Regions from separate parts of the Sporomusa sphaeroides DSM 2875 genome, predicted to be linked through region 2. Evidence: riboswitches for the same ligand, from Rfam matches in the RefSeq annotation. Region 2 holds a riboswitch; each other region holds the start of a gene.
The links. Region 2 has a riboswitch for cyclic di-AMP ahead of SPSPH_RS09810 (peptidoglycan-binding protein). Riboswitches for the same ligand answer to the same signal wherever they lie in the genome.
Positions count from the first base shown of each region.

Region 1: it holds a riboswitch for cyclic di-AMP, as region 2 does, so the genes downstream of both, SPSPH_RS10625 (3D domain-containing protein) here and SPSPH_RS09810 (peptidoglycan-binding protein) in region 2, are expected to answer to the same signal.
Region 3: it holds a riboswitch for cyclic di-AMP, as region 2 does, so the genes downstream of both, SPSPH_RS07670 (C40 family peptidase) here and SPSPH_RS09810 (peptidoglycan-binding protein) in region 2, are expected to answer to the same signal.
Region 4: it holds a riboswitch for cyclic di-AMP, as region 2 does, so the genes downstream of both, SPSPH_RS21225 (APC family permease) here and SPSPH_RS09810 (peptidoglycan-binding protein) in region 2, are expected to answer to the same signal.

Region 1 is NZ_CP146991.1:2,275,583-2,278,665, forward strand. Features, by position in the region: gene guaB (IMP dehydrogenase) at 1-1,093, opposite strand, end outside; gene SPSPH_RS10625 (3D domain-containing protein) at 1,302-1,709, opposite strand; cyclic di-AMP (ydaO/yuaA leader) riboswitch at 1,715-1,852, opposite strand; gene SPSPH_RS10630 (hypothetical protein) at 2,087-2,587, opposite strand; gene SPSPH_RS10635 (2-hydroxymuconate tautomerase) at 2,647-2,832, opposite strand; gene SPSPH_RS10640 (hypothetical protein) at 3,058-3,083, shown strand, end outside.
Region 2 is NZ_CP146991.1:2,124,531-2,127,613, forward strand. Features, by position in the region: gene SPSPH_RS09800 (hypothetical protein) at 1-182, shown strand, start outside; gene SPSPH_RS09805 (L,D-transpeptidase family protein) at 370-1,089, shown strand; cyclic di-AMP (ydaO/yuaA leader) riboswitch at 1,199-1,341, shown strand; gene SPSPH_RS09810 (peptidoglycan-binding protein) at 1,339-1,944, shown strand; gene SPSPH_RS09815 (DMT family transporter) at 2,065-2,517, shown strand; gene SPSPH_RS09820 (acyl-CoA dehydrogenase family protein) at 2,625-3,083, shown strand, end outside.
Region 3 is NZ_CP146991.1:1,728,584-1,731,666, forward strand. Features, by position in the region: gene aroH (chorismate mutase) at 1-207, shown strand, start outside; gene SPSPH_RS07665 (glycosyltransferase family 2 protein) at 377-1,336, shown strand; cyclic di-AMP (ydaO/yuaA leader) riboswitch at 1,433-1,571, shown strand; gene SPSPH_RS07670 (C40 family peptidase) at 1,596-2,243, shown strand; gene SPSPH_RS07675 (metal ABC transporter solute-binding protein, Zn/Mn family) at 2,502-3,083, shown strand, end outside.
Region 4 is NZ_CP146991.1:4,611,221-4,614,303, reverse strand. Features, by position in the region: gene SPSPH_RS21230 (efflux RND transporter permease subunit) at 1-1,127, shown strand, start outside; cyclic di-AMP (ydaO/yuaA leader) riboswitch at 1,345-1,480, shown strand; gene SPSPH_RS21225 (APC family permease) at 1,541-3,083, shown strand, end outside.

The sequences.
Region 1 (3,083 bases), 150 kb from region 2:
CCAGCAGGTTGCCGATCATTACGATCTGGGCCCCGGCTGCAATGGCTTTGGCAACATCGCCGGAATATTTGATACCGCCGTCAGCGATAATAGGAACATTATACGGGCGCGCAGCTTGGGCACAGTTATAAATTGCTGTAATCTGGGGTACACCGATACCGGCAATTACCCGGGTAGTACAAATGGAACCTGGTCCAATGCCTACCTTAATGGCATCTGCGCCGGCTTCAATCAGGTCACGGGTAGCTTCCGCTGTAGCAACATTACCGGCAATGAGGTCGACGTGAGGAAATGTATCCTTAATCTTCTTTACTGCGTTAAGTACACCTTGCGAATGACCGTGGGCGGTATCGACAACAATAACATCCACTTTGGCCGCTACAATAGCTTCAACCCGGTCCATCATGTCTGCGCCGACACCAACGGCGGCTGCCACCAGTAAACGGCCTTTGGGATCTTTGGCTGAGCTTGGATACTTTTGCGCCTTCTCAATATCTTTAATAGTAATAAGTCCTTTTAAATTCCCCTCAGCATCAAGCAGCGGCAACTTTTCTATCCGGTGCTCACGCAAGATTTCCTTGGCTTCTTCCAGGGAAGTGCCAACAGGGGCAGTGATCAGATGTTCTCTGGTCATACAATCGCCGATTCTCCGGCTTAAGTCTGTTTCGAAACGCAAATCGCGATTGGTCAGGATACCGACAAGCTTATCATGTTCAGTTACCGGTACACCGGAAATGCGGTATTTCTCCATAAGATCATGAGCATCCTGCAGGGTGTTGTTCGGAGATAAAAATATTGGGTCAACAATAATTCCATGTTCTGAACGTTTGACTTTGTCAATTTCATTAACCTGACGCGCAATTGGCATATTTTTATGTATTACCCCTATGCCACCTTCACGCGCCATGGCAATCGCCATACGTGCTTCGGTGACTGTATCCATGCCGGAGCTGATTATAGGAATATTCAGCTTGATATTTTTTGTCAGATACGTGGATACTTCTACTTCTCTAGGCAAAACTTCGGATTTTGCCGGCACAAGCAAAACATCATCAAAAGTTAAACCTTCGGGGCCAAATTTGTTGTCAAACATTAACTGACTCCTTTCATGCAACATCTCGTAATAGGTATTTCTAATTATAATAACATAAATAAACTTACCAAATCTACCACTTTGTATGTAATTCATAAAAAAAATAAGAAAAACCGCTGACCTGGTGCTGACAGCCGTCAATATTATAAAGGCGCAGGCACCTCTGTTATGCAGTAGACAATGCCTGGCAAAAAGCCAGGCATTGTTGTTAATTAAGAACATATACTTTTACATTCTGAATCCCGAACTCATAAGCCTGCTCAACAGATTGCATGGCAATGTCGATACGATTGCCTTTAATTGCGCCGCCGGTATCCTCGGCCACACCATACATGGTATTGCCATCGGCAAACTCAATATATACTCTTGAGCCAAGGGGAATAATCCGGGGATCAACAGCAATTACGCCAGGGCGTATCTGGGTACCCAGATACGTCAGGTTGCCCCATTTACCGTTATCGTGCGGTCCGGGAGCGTAGGCGGTAGCTTTTACGTCCAAAACGGCTTTATAGCCAGGTTGGCCAGCCTGTGCGGCAAATGCCTGCGGCAGTAAAATCGCGGCAGTTAAAACTGCCATGGTAAGGGTACTGCAAATAATTTTTTTGATGTTTTTCATTGTAAAACACCCCTTTCTAAATGCCTACGAGGTTAGCTGACGGGTTCGGGACAAAGGGAAATCCCTACCGCTTGTTAGCGGATTCACCCCGGAAATGGTTCCCCCGTTTTCCTTTTTCTCTGGAAATTCGGCATGGCCTATATATTACAGAATATCCGCCGGTTAGGCAAGCATGTTTAGAAGTAGTTATCCGGCGATATTGATTATTAGCCGGGCTTTTCCTTGGTTATGCTTGTCCGGACGCATAAATAAATGTCAACTTAGAACTAGCGTAAGTCCGGCCGCTGAAACCGCAATATAGCTACATAATTAAATGAGACTACCAGCACGGCAGCCCCATCAGAATTATTATTATGTTACCTTGAAATTTGCGTCACCTAGTCTTTTCCTAAAATAAACGGCGCAAACCCTAACTCTCCCCAATAATAATTGTAGTAAATCTGAATAATGCCATCAAGCCTTCTGCGCAGAATTTTTTTTACATGACTAAGCGAGCTAAAAAACAGCCGTGCCTGAGGCTGTGCGCTGTTTACAGCCGCCTGCTGGTAAAACTGCACACATTTGTCGATGGTAATGTAAATCGACCAAAGAGCAGTAAGCTCCTGCAGACAGGCATTAGCAGCAGTTGTATTTTGGGTAGCTTGCTGCCAGACCGCGTCTGATCCCAGCAATTGGGTCTCCGTTACCGCCGGGTATCGAACGCTGTCGCTCTCGCCGGTATTAAGTGCTGATAAAAGTTTTAAAAACTCCGTCTGAGAGTTTTTGATAAGCCCCAATACCGGTATTGGCACAGTGCCGGTGGTGGCAGTGTCATGTAATGTCTCTATTTGTCTGCTTAACGAAGTTTCAAGCTCAAACGCAAATTGTATGGGTCTCATCGGAGAAGCGCCACCTTTCTAAAATTGAAACCATTTCGCAAGCGAAATGGCTTCAATAATTATTTATCAGATACTAGTTTACCGGCTTTGCCGATATGCTGGGGAGAAGCCTCGCGTACTACTATAGTTACGGCTTCAGGCGGGCATTTGGCTGTTTCTACAATAGCTTCGGTTACTTTTTTTACCATTTCACGTTTTTGCTCTAGTGAACGTCCTTCAATCAGGTCAATTTGTACAATTGGCATAGGTATTCCCTCCTTGAAATGATTTTCTCTCTATCTATCATCTTCGTTGCCCAAGGTAATAATCCCTGCATATGTAAAATAGGAACAAACATTTTTCTGGTCTGTACTGCGGTTACCTGTTCCTATCCTGTTTGACATGATGTGGGAGTAACACTTTTATTATATGGCTCATACAGTATAGTAAACACACCTTGTGATTTTAGATATTGAAGGGGGTCCATACTTATGAGCATATTCAGAGAGCTCCGCAA
Region 2 (3,083 bases):
AGGATGTGGCTAAGCAAAACATTGCCCGGGCGGTAGAGACTGCTGTGCGTAGTAGCGTGCAGGAAAAAGTCCAAGCAGAGGTAAGTGACCGTTTAGCCGGATACCAGGATGAGGTGGTCTTGCTTTCTACGTTGCTTACTAACACTAATAACTATTTTGATGCCAAACGCAGTCAAGAATAATATTCATTTGGATCTTAATCCCGCAAAGTGCCATTGGGTTATGGTAGCTAATGCGATGTAATGTGTTAAATTAACCGGCTTTAGCCGGTTAATTTTTTTGTTGGCCTGACAGCATGTAAAATTTCATACCCTTGCGGACAGCTGCATATATTTTCTGAAGAATACAGTCTGTAAGGGGGCGAACCAGGTGAATTCCTTATGGTCGTTTAAAGTCAGGCGTTCACGGATATTTTTCGGTATAGCAGTATTAGCTATTTTAAGCATTGTTTTTAGCATTCTTGGCTTTGAGTATATGGATGAACAGGACCTGGCGGCAATTGATAGTCGGCAACCCTTTGAGGCACCTGCCGGTAAGGTGAGCATTCTAATAAAAGTTCAGTCAAGGGAGTTAGAGCTTCATAACGATGGTGAGCTTTACAAAAAGTACCGGATTGCTGTGGGTAAAAGTAAAACTCCCACTCCTATTGGCGAATGGAATGTTGTATGGAAGGATTATGACTGGGGAACAGGGTTTGGTACTCGCTGGATGGGGTTAAATGTGCCGTGGGGCACATTTGGTATTCATGGGACCAATAAGCCATGGTCAATTGGACAATTTGCCAGCCATGGCTGTATCAGAATGCGCAATAAGGATGTCGAAGAGCTGTTTGAATGGACTCCTATTGGTACTCCGGTAAGCATTACAGGCAGAAATATTAGGATTGAAAGAAATTTGAAATATAAAGCTTCAGGCTCCGACGTAGCTGCGCTGCAGCTTAAACTTAAAGAGATGGGATACTTTCAGGGACGGGCTGACGGCTTGTTTGGCACTATGACAGAAGAAGCGGTTAAAGCTTATCAAGCAGATAAAGGGGTAGCTGTTACCGGTGTAGCGAGTAAGGAGTTATGCACGGCGCTGGGAATATAATGTTTGCCTCCAATTTTTCCTGAAATTTTTAAATAACTGAAAGAAATAGACGATATGACAAGAATATACCATGATATCGAATTTGACCAAGCTTGCAATTTGGTATATTATATTTATAATGCCGAATCCTTATATGGTACGGGGGAACCAATAGAAATACAGGGGTGAATCCGCAATCGCGGTAGGGCGTTCTCACATTCTCTTTTGCCCAAACCCGACAGCTAACCTCGGAGGCGCATTGTAAGAGAGGTGAAACCATTGAAAAGAGCCTTTTGGGCGTTTACTTTTGCATTGGTCATGCTGTTTGCAGTAAGCAGCCCATCGGTCGGACTGACTGCGGAGCAGCCGGAAAAAGCGCCGATTGCTGTTGGCGCACGTGGCGATGAAGTACGAGCGGTGCAGAAGTTTTTGGCAGATGGTGGTTTTTATGCCGGCGCGATTGATGGGATCTTCGGTCCGATTACCGCTAAGGCCGTAAAAGAATTTCAACGTAATAATGACCTTGAAGTAACGGGGATTGTTGACAAAGAAACATTCGCCTATCTTGGGCGCTTGACGAGTGAACCCAGCAGATACAGCCGCTCTATTGTTATGAAGGCATCAGCGTATACGGCGCATGATCCTGGAAATGGCAGCTATACATACCGGGGCAATTATTTACGTAAGGGTTTGGTTGCTGTCGATCCATCGGTTATTCCTTTGGGAACCAGATTGTATATTAAAGGATATGGGTATGCAGTAGCTGACGATATCGGCAGTGCGATTAAGGGTAACCGTATTGATTTGGCTTATGAGAACCGCCGCGAGGCTTTGGCTTTTGGCGTTCGGCAAGTAACAGTATACATACTTGACTAAAGAGGCTTAGCAGAGTAAGCCTCTTTTTTTTATTCCAAAGCCGGTTATCCTGGAATATTAATAACTTCCAAGTATTATACTACACTTAGAATTGTGCAAATATACGGGGGCGTGTCTAAGTTGAACTTCATCTCAAGCGAAATGCTGCCATTAGTATTAGCGTTGATTTCCGGGGTATTAATGGCGGTGCAGGGGTCGCTGAATTCTTCGTTAAGTAAAGTTATTGGTCTTTTGGAGGCCACATTTATTGTACAAATTACCGGAAGTTTGTTGGTAATGATCTTGCTGTTTTTGTTTAAAATGGGTAAGGGGAATTTGTACGCATGGCAAGGAGCACCTTGGTATTCCTGGTTGGGAGGTATGATTGGCGTTGCCATAATATATTTGGTAGCTGCCAGTATCCCCAGTGTTGGTGTAGCCAATGCTACTACCGCTATAATTGTCGGACAAGTATTGACGGCCATTCTCATTGATCATTTTGGCGGCTTTGGCCTTGAACGTATGGCTTGCAGCCCTCAACAGCTGTTTGGCTTAGTATTACTTGCAGTTGGCGCTAAACTGCTGTTAAAATAGCGCGTTTTTTCATTTTTTTGCAATTTGGGTGTTAACAAAAAAATCATTATGCGGTATACTTATCTTTAGTATTTTTTTGTATTATGCGAACAATAAGGAGGCAAGGCATGGATTTTAACTTTACTCCCGACCAACTGGATCTACAAAAGATGGTAAAGGATTTTGTGGCTAAAGAAATTACTCCGCACGCTTTAGAAATGGATAAAGACGGTGTGGTTCCAGCTGATCTGTGGAAGAAGCTTGATGAAGCAGGCTTGCTCAATTTAACTGTTCCTGAAGAGTATGATGGACCAGGTCTTGATGCCCTTTCAATCGCTCTTATCTATGAGGAACTGGGAAAAGGGTGTGCTGGTGTAGCTACAACAACGGCAGCCAATGCTTTAGCTTCTTATCCGGTAGTATTATTGGGTACTGATGAGCAAAAGCGGAAGATGTTTGATGTTCTTAATAATGGTAAATTAGCCGCTTTTGCGCTGACTGAGCCAGGTGCCGGTTCTGACGCAGGAGCAGTTGCCACTACCGCTGTTAAAGACGGCGAAGATTATATTCTTAATGGAACAAAGTGT
Region 3 (3,083 bases), 400 kb from region 2:
TTAAACGCGGCTTTTCCGGCTGCAGGTGCAAGAAAACTCGGCTGGACACAAGTGCCATTGTTTGGCACCCAGGAAATAGAGTGTCCTGAAGCGCTGCCGCTGTGTATCAGGGTATTGATTCTTTGGAATACCGATACTTGTCAGCAGGATATCAAGCATATTTATTTGCATGACGCAATGGTTTTACGTCAGGATATCACAGCGTAAGAAGGTTCTAAGTGAAAAAGCGGGATTGTTTCGCCGTACCTCTCACAATGACTGTAGCGGGTCCTTACCGTCATTGCAGGTATGGGAAGTAATCTCGCTTTTTCAGTTCCAAGACTTGCATTCACTGGCCGGCAGTGCAATAATAAAATGGTGAAAAGGAGGCTGAATTATGGCTTCACCGGAAAATGTAATATCTATTGTTGTGCCGGTATTTAACGAACAGGATAATATCGACAACTTTTATCAGGAAGTTGTTAATGCTATGGAGCCGCTGGCCTATTCTTATGAACTCATTTTTATCGATGATGGTTCAAGTGATGCTACTCCGTTTATCTTAGAACGTTTAGTCAATGCGGACAAGCGGGTACGGGCGCTCATTATGGCTCGCAATTTTGGTCATCAGGTGGCTTTAACCTGCGGACTGGATCATGCAAAAGGGGATGCCGTTATTACCATGGATGGCGATATGCAGCATCCGCCTGAGATGCTGCCGCAGTTGCTTGCCAAATGGGAAGAAGGTTTCCAGGTAGTCCAGACAGTGAGAATTAATACTGAAGGAGTATCCTGGTTTAAAAGCTTTACCTCAGGCATGTTTTATAAACTGATGAATGCCATGTCTAATGTACAGGTTACCGAGGGTGGCTCTGATTTTAGATTATTAGATAAACAGGTGGTAGATAGTTTTCGGCGCTTTCGGGAACGTGCCAGATTTATTCGAGGTATGATCAGCGCGATTGGCTATCGGCAGACTAAGATTGAATTTGTTGCGCCGAAACGCTTTGCCGGGCAATCCAAATTCTCATTAAAGCGAATGCTGCATTTTGCGCTTGATGGTATAACGGCATATTCTAAAACACCGCTCCGGTTTGCCTTTTATATTGGACTGGCCCTGGGGTTTAGCAGCATTGTGCTGACAGGCCATGTTGTTTATATTAGGCTTTTTACCGATGAAGCTGTTCCGGGCTGGGCGACAATTACGGCCAGTATTTTGCTGTTGGGCGGTTTGCAATTAGCGGGCATTGGTATTATTGGTGAATATGTCGGGAGAATATTTGAAGAAGTGAAACAGCGTCCGCTCTACTGGCTTCAGGCTGATCTGAGTCGGCAGCAAAATAAAGGTAACGAGTAGTAATTATCAGGAAACTATAATCCTCCCTAAATTTGTAAAAAAACCATGAATTTTAGGCAGGATTTTCAAATTTGATACAGAATAATAACCAAGGAGCGTTTTAGAAAGCCGAATCCAGCTCAGGTACGGGGGAACCAGTTTTATGGGGTGAAACCTGATTAGCACTGGCTTTTCAGGTAGGGTGCCTGCAACCCTAACCCGTCAGCTAACCTCGGAGGCCAAGGAGAGGGGAAACCAATTGCAAAAGTATTTCGGGTTTATTGTTGCTTTTTGTCTCTTTTTTGGGACCGCTGCTTTTGCCCATGCTTCAGGTACATATGAATCCGGTGACCGAGGCGCTGATGTAGCCGCTATTCAAACTCAGCTTACTGAGCTTGGTTTTGATGCCGGCGCAGCAGATGGTGATTTTGGCGACTTAACGGTCAGTGCTGTCAAGGCTTTTCAAAAAGCTCGGGGTCTTGAGCCTGATGGTGTAGTTGGAGCACAAACTTATCGTGCTTTGATGGGGCGGGATATTCCTGCCAGCCGTGATTCTTCCACAACTTCGGTACGGCGTATTATTCAGACATCGCTGCGTTATCAAGGTGTGCCTTATGTATTTGGTGGGACAAGCCCTGGCGGTTTCGACTGTTCCGGCTTTACTCGCTTCGTATTTGCCCAGAGTGGTATCTCTCTGCCGCGAATGGCTGATGAACAGTTTGCAGTTGGGCGGCCTGTGTCTTACAGTCGTCTTCAACCCGGTGATTTGGTGTTTTTCACTACCTACGCACCGGGAGCATCTCACAGCGGCATCTATATTGGTGATGGTAATTTTATCAGCGCTACGTCCAGCCGCGGTGTGGCTATTGCCAGTATGAGCAGTAGCTATTGGGGTCCGCGCTACATTGGCGCCCGCCGGGTGATGTAAACCAACAAGCAGGGAAGGCATTAGCTGTCTTCCCGCTTTTGTTATTTCATGCCTATATATACAGTCGATCTTTTGAGGTCACCCGTGCAACCAAGTAAAATAATGCTAAAAAAAGCAGCGGCAGCTATATTGCCGCTATATTTTTTTGATTTTTTGTTAAGAATAATCTTATTAAGGGGTGGAAAGTGTTGACAGTAGGATTCCGGCCTGTTACTATCTTAATAGGAATATTCTTATTAAAAGGGGATAGCGATATATATGATAAAAACAAGGATGGTTTTGGTTGTACTTTTTCTCTTGGGGGTACTTGTCAGTGGTTGCGGTCAGAGAACAGCTGCGCCAGGCGATAATACACAGCAAGCAGCCAAAATCAAGGTTTTGGCCAGTGTTTATCCGGTATACGAATTCGTCCGGCAGGTTGGTGGCGACAAAGTCGAGGTAGATATACTTGTTCCGGCCGGAGCCGAACCGCACGAATGGGAACCATCAGCCAAGGACTTGATACAGGTTAAAAATGCAAAACTGTTTTTCTTTCACGGTGCCAATTTCGAGCATTGGATTGGCAAAGTAACGGGGAAAGACGTACTTGGCAGCACAACGGCGGTTGAGGTCAGTAAAGGTATTGAATTAAAAGAAGGCATTCCCCATAGTCATGGACATGACGAACATAACCATGTTGATGAGCATAAGCATGAGCATGAACATGAAGAAAACGAAATTGATCCGCATGTTTGGCTTGATCCTGTATTGGCCCAGAAGGAAGTAGACAACATTGCGGAAGCTCTGGCTGCTGCCGATACAGCCAATGCCGCCTATTACCGTGAAAATGCCGCTAATTAT
Region 4 (3,083 bases), 2.5 Mb from region 2:
TGTCAGGCGGCAAACCGGTGTCGCTGGTTATTCAGGGGCAGTCGCTGGATACCCTGGCGATGATTGCCGAGCAGGTACAGCAAGCGGTTGCCGGCATTCCGGGAGCCGTCGAAGTATCGTCAAGCTATGAACCCGGCAACCCTGACGCCCAATTCATCGTGAATCGTGACCGGGCGGCTGACTTGGGTATTTCGTCAGCCAGCATTGCCGATACCTTGCAGACCATGTTTAACGGTAAGGTTGTTACCCAGTACAAGGACGGTGACGACTCACATGATGTCAGGGTCATTTTAGATCCGGAAGAGCGGCGCAGTTTGGGCAATGTCAACAAGGTATACCTGTCAGGAACGGCGCGCGATGAGGCCGGCCAGGCCGTCATGGTGCCGGTGTCACAGGTGACTGACACTGTCTATGCCACCAGTCCGGCCCAAATCAAACGTTATGACAATCAGCAGCAAATTACCATTTCGGCTAACTTAAGCGGAATCACTTTGGGCGAATTTAACTCTGCGTTTGAGAAAAAAGCGGCTGAAATTGATATGCCGGAAGGCTATCAATTTGTGGCTACCGGTCAGACGGAATCCATGAATGACGTTTTTAGCAGCATGGTCCTGGCGCTGGGCATGGCAGTGTTGTTTATCTTCTTTGTCCTGGCAGCCCAGTTTGAAAGCTACCTTGATCCTTTTTCCATTATGCTGGCCTTGCCGTTAGCCATAATCGGTGCCATCATCGGCCTGCTGGTTATGGGCAGTGAACTCAGTATGATGTCCCTCATCGGTATTATTATGCTGATGGGCTTGGTTACCAAGAACGCCATCCTGCTGGTGGATTTCGCCAAACAGCGTCGTGAACAAGGCGTGGAACGCAACCAGGCCTTAGTCGAAGCAGCCATCCAGCGGATGCGCCCGATTATCATGACAACCGCGGCAATGATTTTCGGTATGCTGCCGCTGGCGTTAGGAATCGGGCCGGGCGCTGAAGCCCGGGCACCGATGGCTCATGCCATTATCGGCGGTCTGGTGACTTCGACCATTCTCACCCTGGTGGTAGTGCCGGTAGTGTACACGGTATTTGACGATATTCAACAAGGAAAGTTTAGTTTGAAGAAAGTATTCAGGAAAGCATAAGTATGGAGAAATCCCTGCCGTTCTTTACCGGAACGGCAGGGATATTTTTCGTATATCAACCGTAATGAAAGACCGAGTGCGAGGGCGGAAAATAGCGTGCTGTTGCGAGCCGTCAAGCCTATTGTGTTCTGTGCCTATAGGCAGCGATAAGCAGGCATAAGCCAAGTGTAGCAGGACTTTATGTTTGATTAGAAAAGCAGTAAGATAACAATGCATACACAATATAAGGCCGAGTTCCGTAATGGAAGCGGAGGAACCACTTTTGGGGTTAATTTTGTCCTTGTGACAAAAGGGATGTTTTCTCTTGTCATCCTACCCGTCAGCTAACTTCGCAGGCCAAAGCAAGGGGTCGAAAGGCCGTCAGGTCTTTTTCTTATGCCCAAAAATCGAATAATGAAACTGGAGGCGCTGGTATGATGCGCGAATTTCGCCGATTACTTATCGGCAAGCCCCTTCACAACCGGGAATTGGCTCATGAAAAACTTCCCAAGTGGAAAGCCTTATCCATCTTTTCCTCTGATGCGTTATCGTCGGTGGCTTACGGGCCGGAACAAATTATGCTTACCCTGGTGGCTGTTCCGGGTATTATTGCCTATGGCTTTATGGCGCCGGTGGCGCTCTCCATTCTGTTACTGCTGGGCATCGTGGTTTTGTCCTATGTGCAGGTCGCGAAGGCTAATCCCGGCGGGGGCGGGGCCTACTCTGTGGCCAAAAAAAACCTGGGAGAAATGCCGGCGTTGGTGGCTGCCGGTTCGGTATTTGCCGATTATGTGCTGACAGCCGCTGTAAGTGTCTCAGCCGGTACGGCGGCCATTGTTTCCGCTCTGCCTGACCTGGCCGGGCACGAAGTGACCCTGGATGTAATGGTGCTCTTTGGTTTGCTGATGCTGGTGAATCTGCGCGGTGTCCGGGAATCGTCCAATGCCTTTGTTATACCCACCTACGCCTTTTTATTCGGCGTAATTGCTTTAATTGCAACAGGTGTCTGGAAAGCCTTCACCGGCGCACCCTATCTGTTGCCGCCGGAGTCTTTGGCCCGTCAGCAACTGGACTGGGCCATGCTGTTTGTCATCTTACGGGCTTTCGCCAATGGCTGCAGCTCTATGACCGGGGTTGAGGCTATTGCTGACAGTGTGCCGATGTTCAAACAGCCTGAGGCCCGCAACGCAACGGTTACCACCTATTGGATGGCCGGTATCCTGAGCTTTATGTTCCTGGGTATCACCTATCTTGTTATGCACTATCATATCCTGCCTGTTGCCGAAGTAACCGCCATGTCGCAACTGGCTGAGCAAATTTTCGGCCGTTCGGCAGCGTATTACTATATTCAATTCACGACCATGCTGGTATTATATCTGGCCGCCAATACCGCCTACAACGGGTTGCCGATGCTGTTGGCTATTGTCGCCAGAGATGGCTATCTGCCGCGTTATCTGTCAACCCGCGGTGAACGGTTAACCTTTTCTAACGGGATTATCCTGCTCACCCTTGCCGCTGCGTTATTGATTATCGCTTTTCAGGGAGATACCGAGCACCTGATTTCCTTGTATGCTATTGGTGTTTTTATTTCCTTTACCATTGCGCAGGCCAGTATGGTGGTGCACTGGTACCGGCAGCGGGGTAAGGGCTGGCAGGTCCGGGCCTTCCTCAACGGTCTTGGCGCTGCCGTCACCGGTTTGGTGGTTCTGATTATTACGGTAACGAAATTCCTTTATGGAGCCTGGGTTGTGCTTGTTTTCATTCCCATCATGATTTATATATTTAAAGCCATCCGGGGACATTATAATACCATGTCGGAGCAATTGCACCTGCCGGAAGCATGTTATGAAAGAGGTGCGGCCACCTTTCCCAAAGGCAAACACACCGTTATTGTGCCTGTATCCAGTCCCACCCGTGTTGTGTATGAGACCATCAAATATGCCAAAATGATCGGTGATGATATCCTGGCCGTTCATG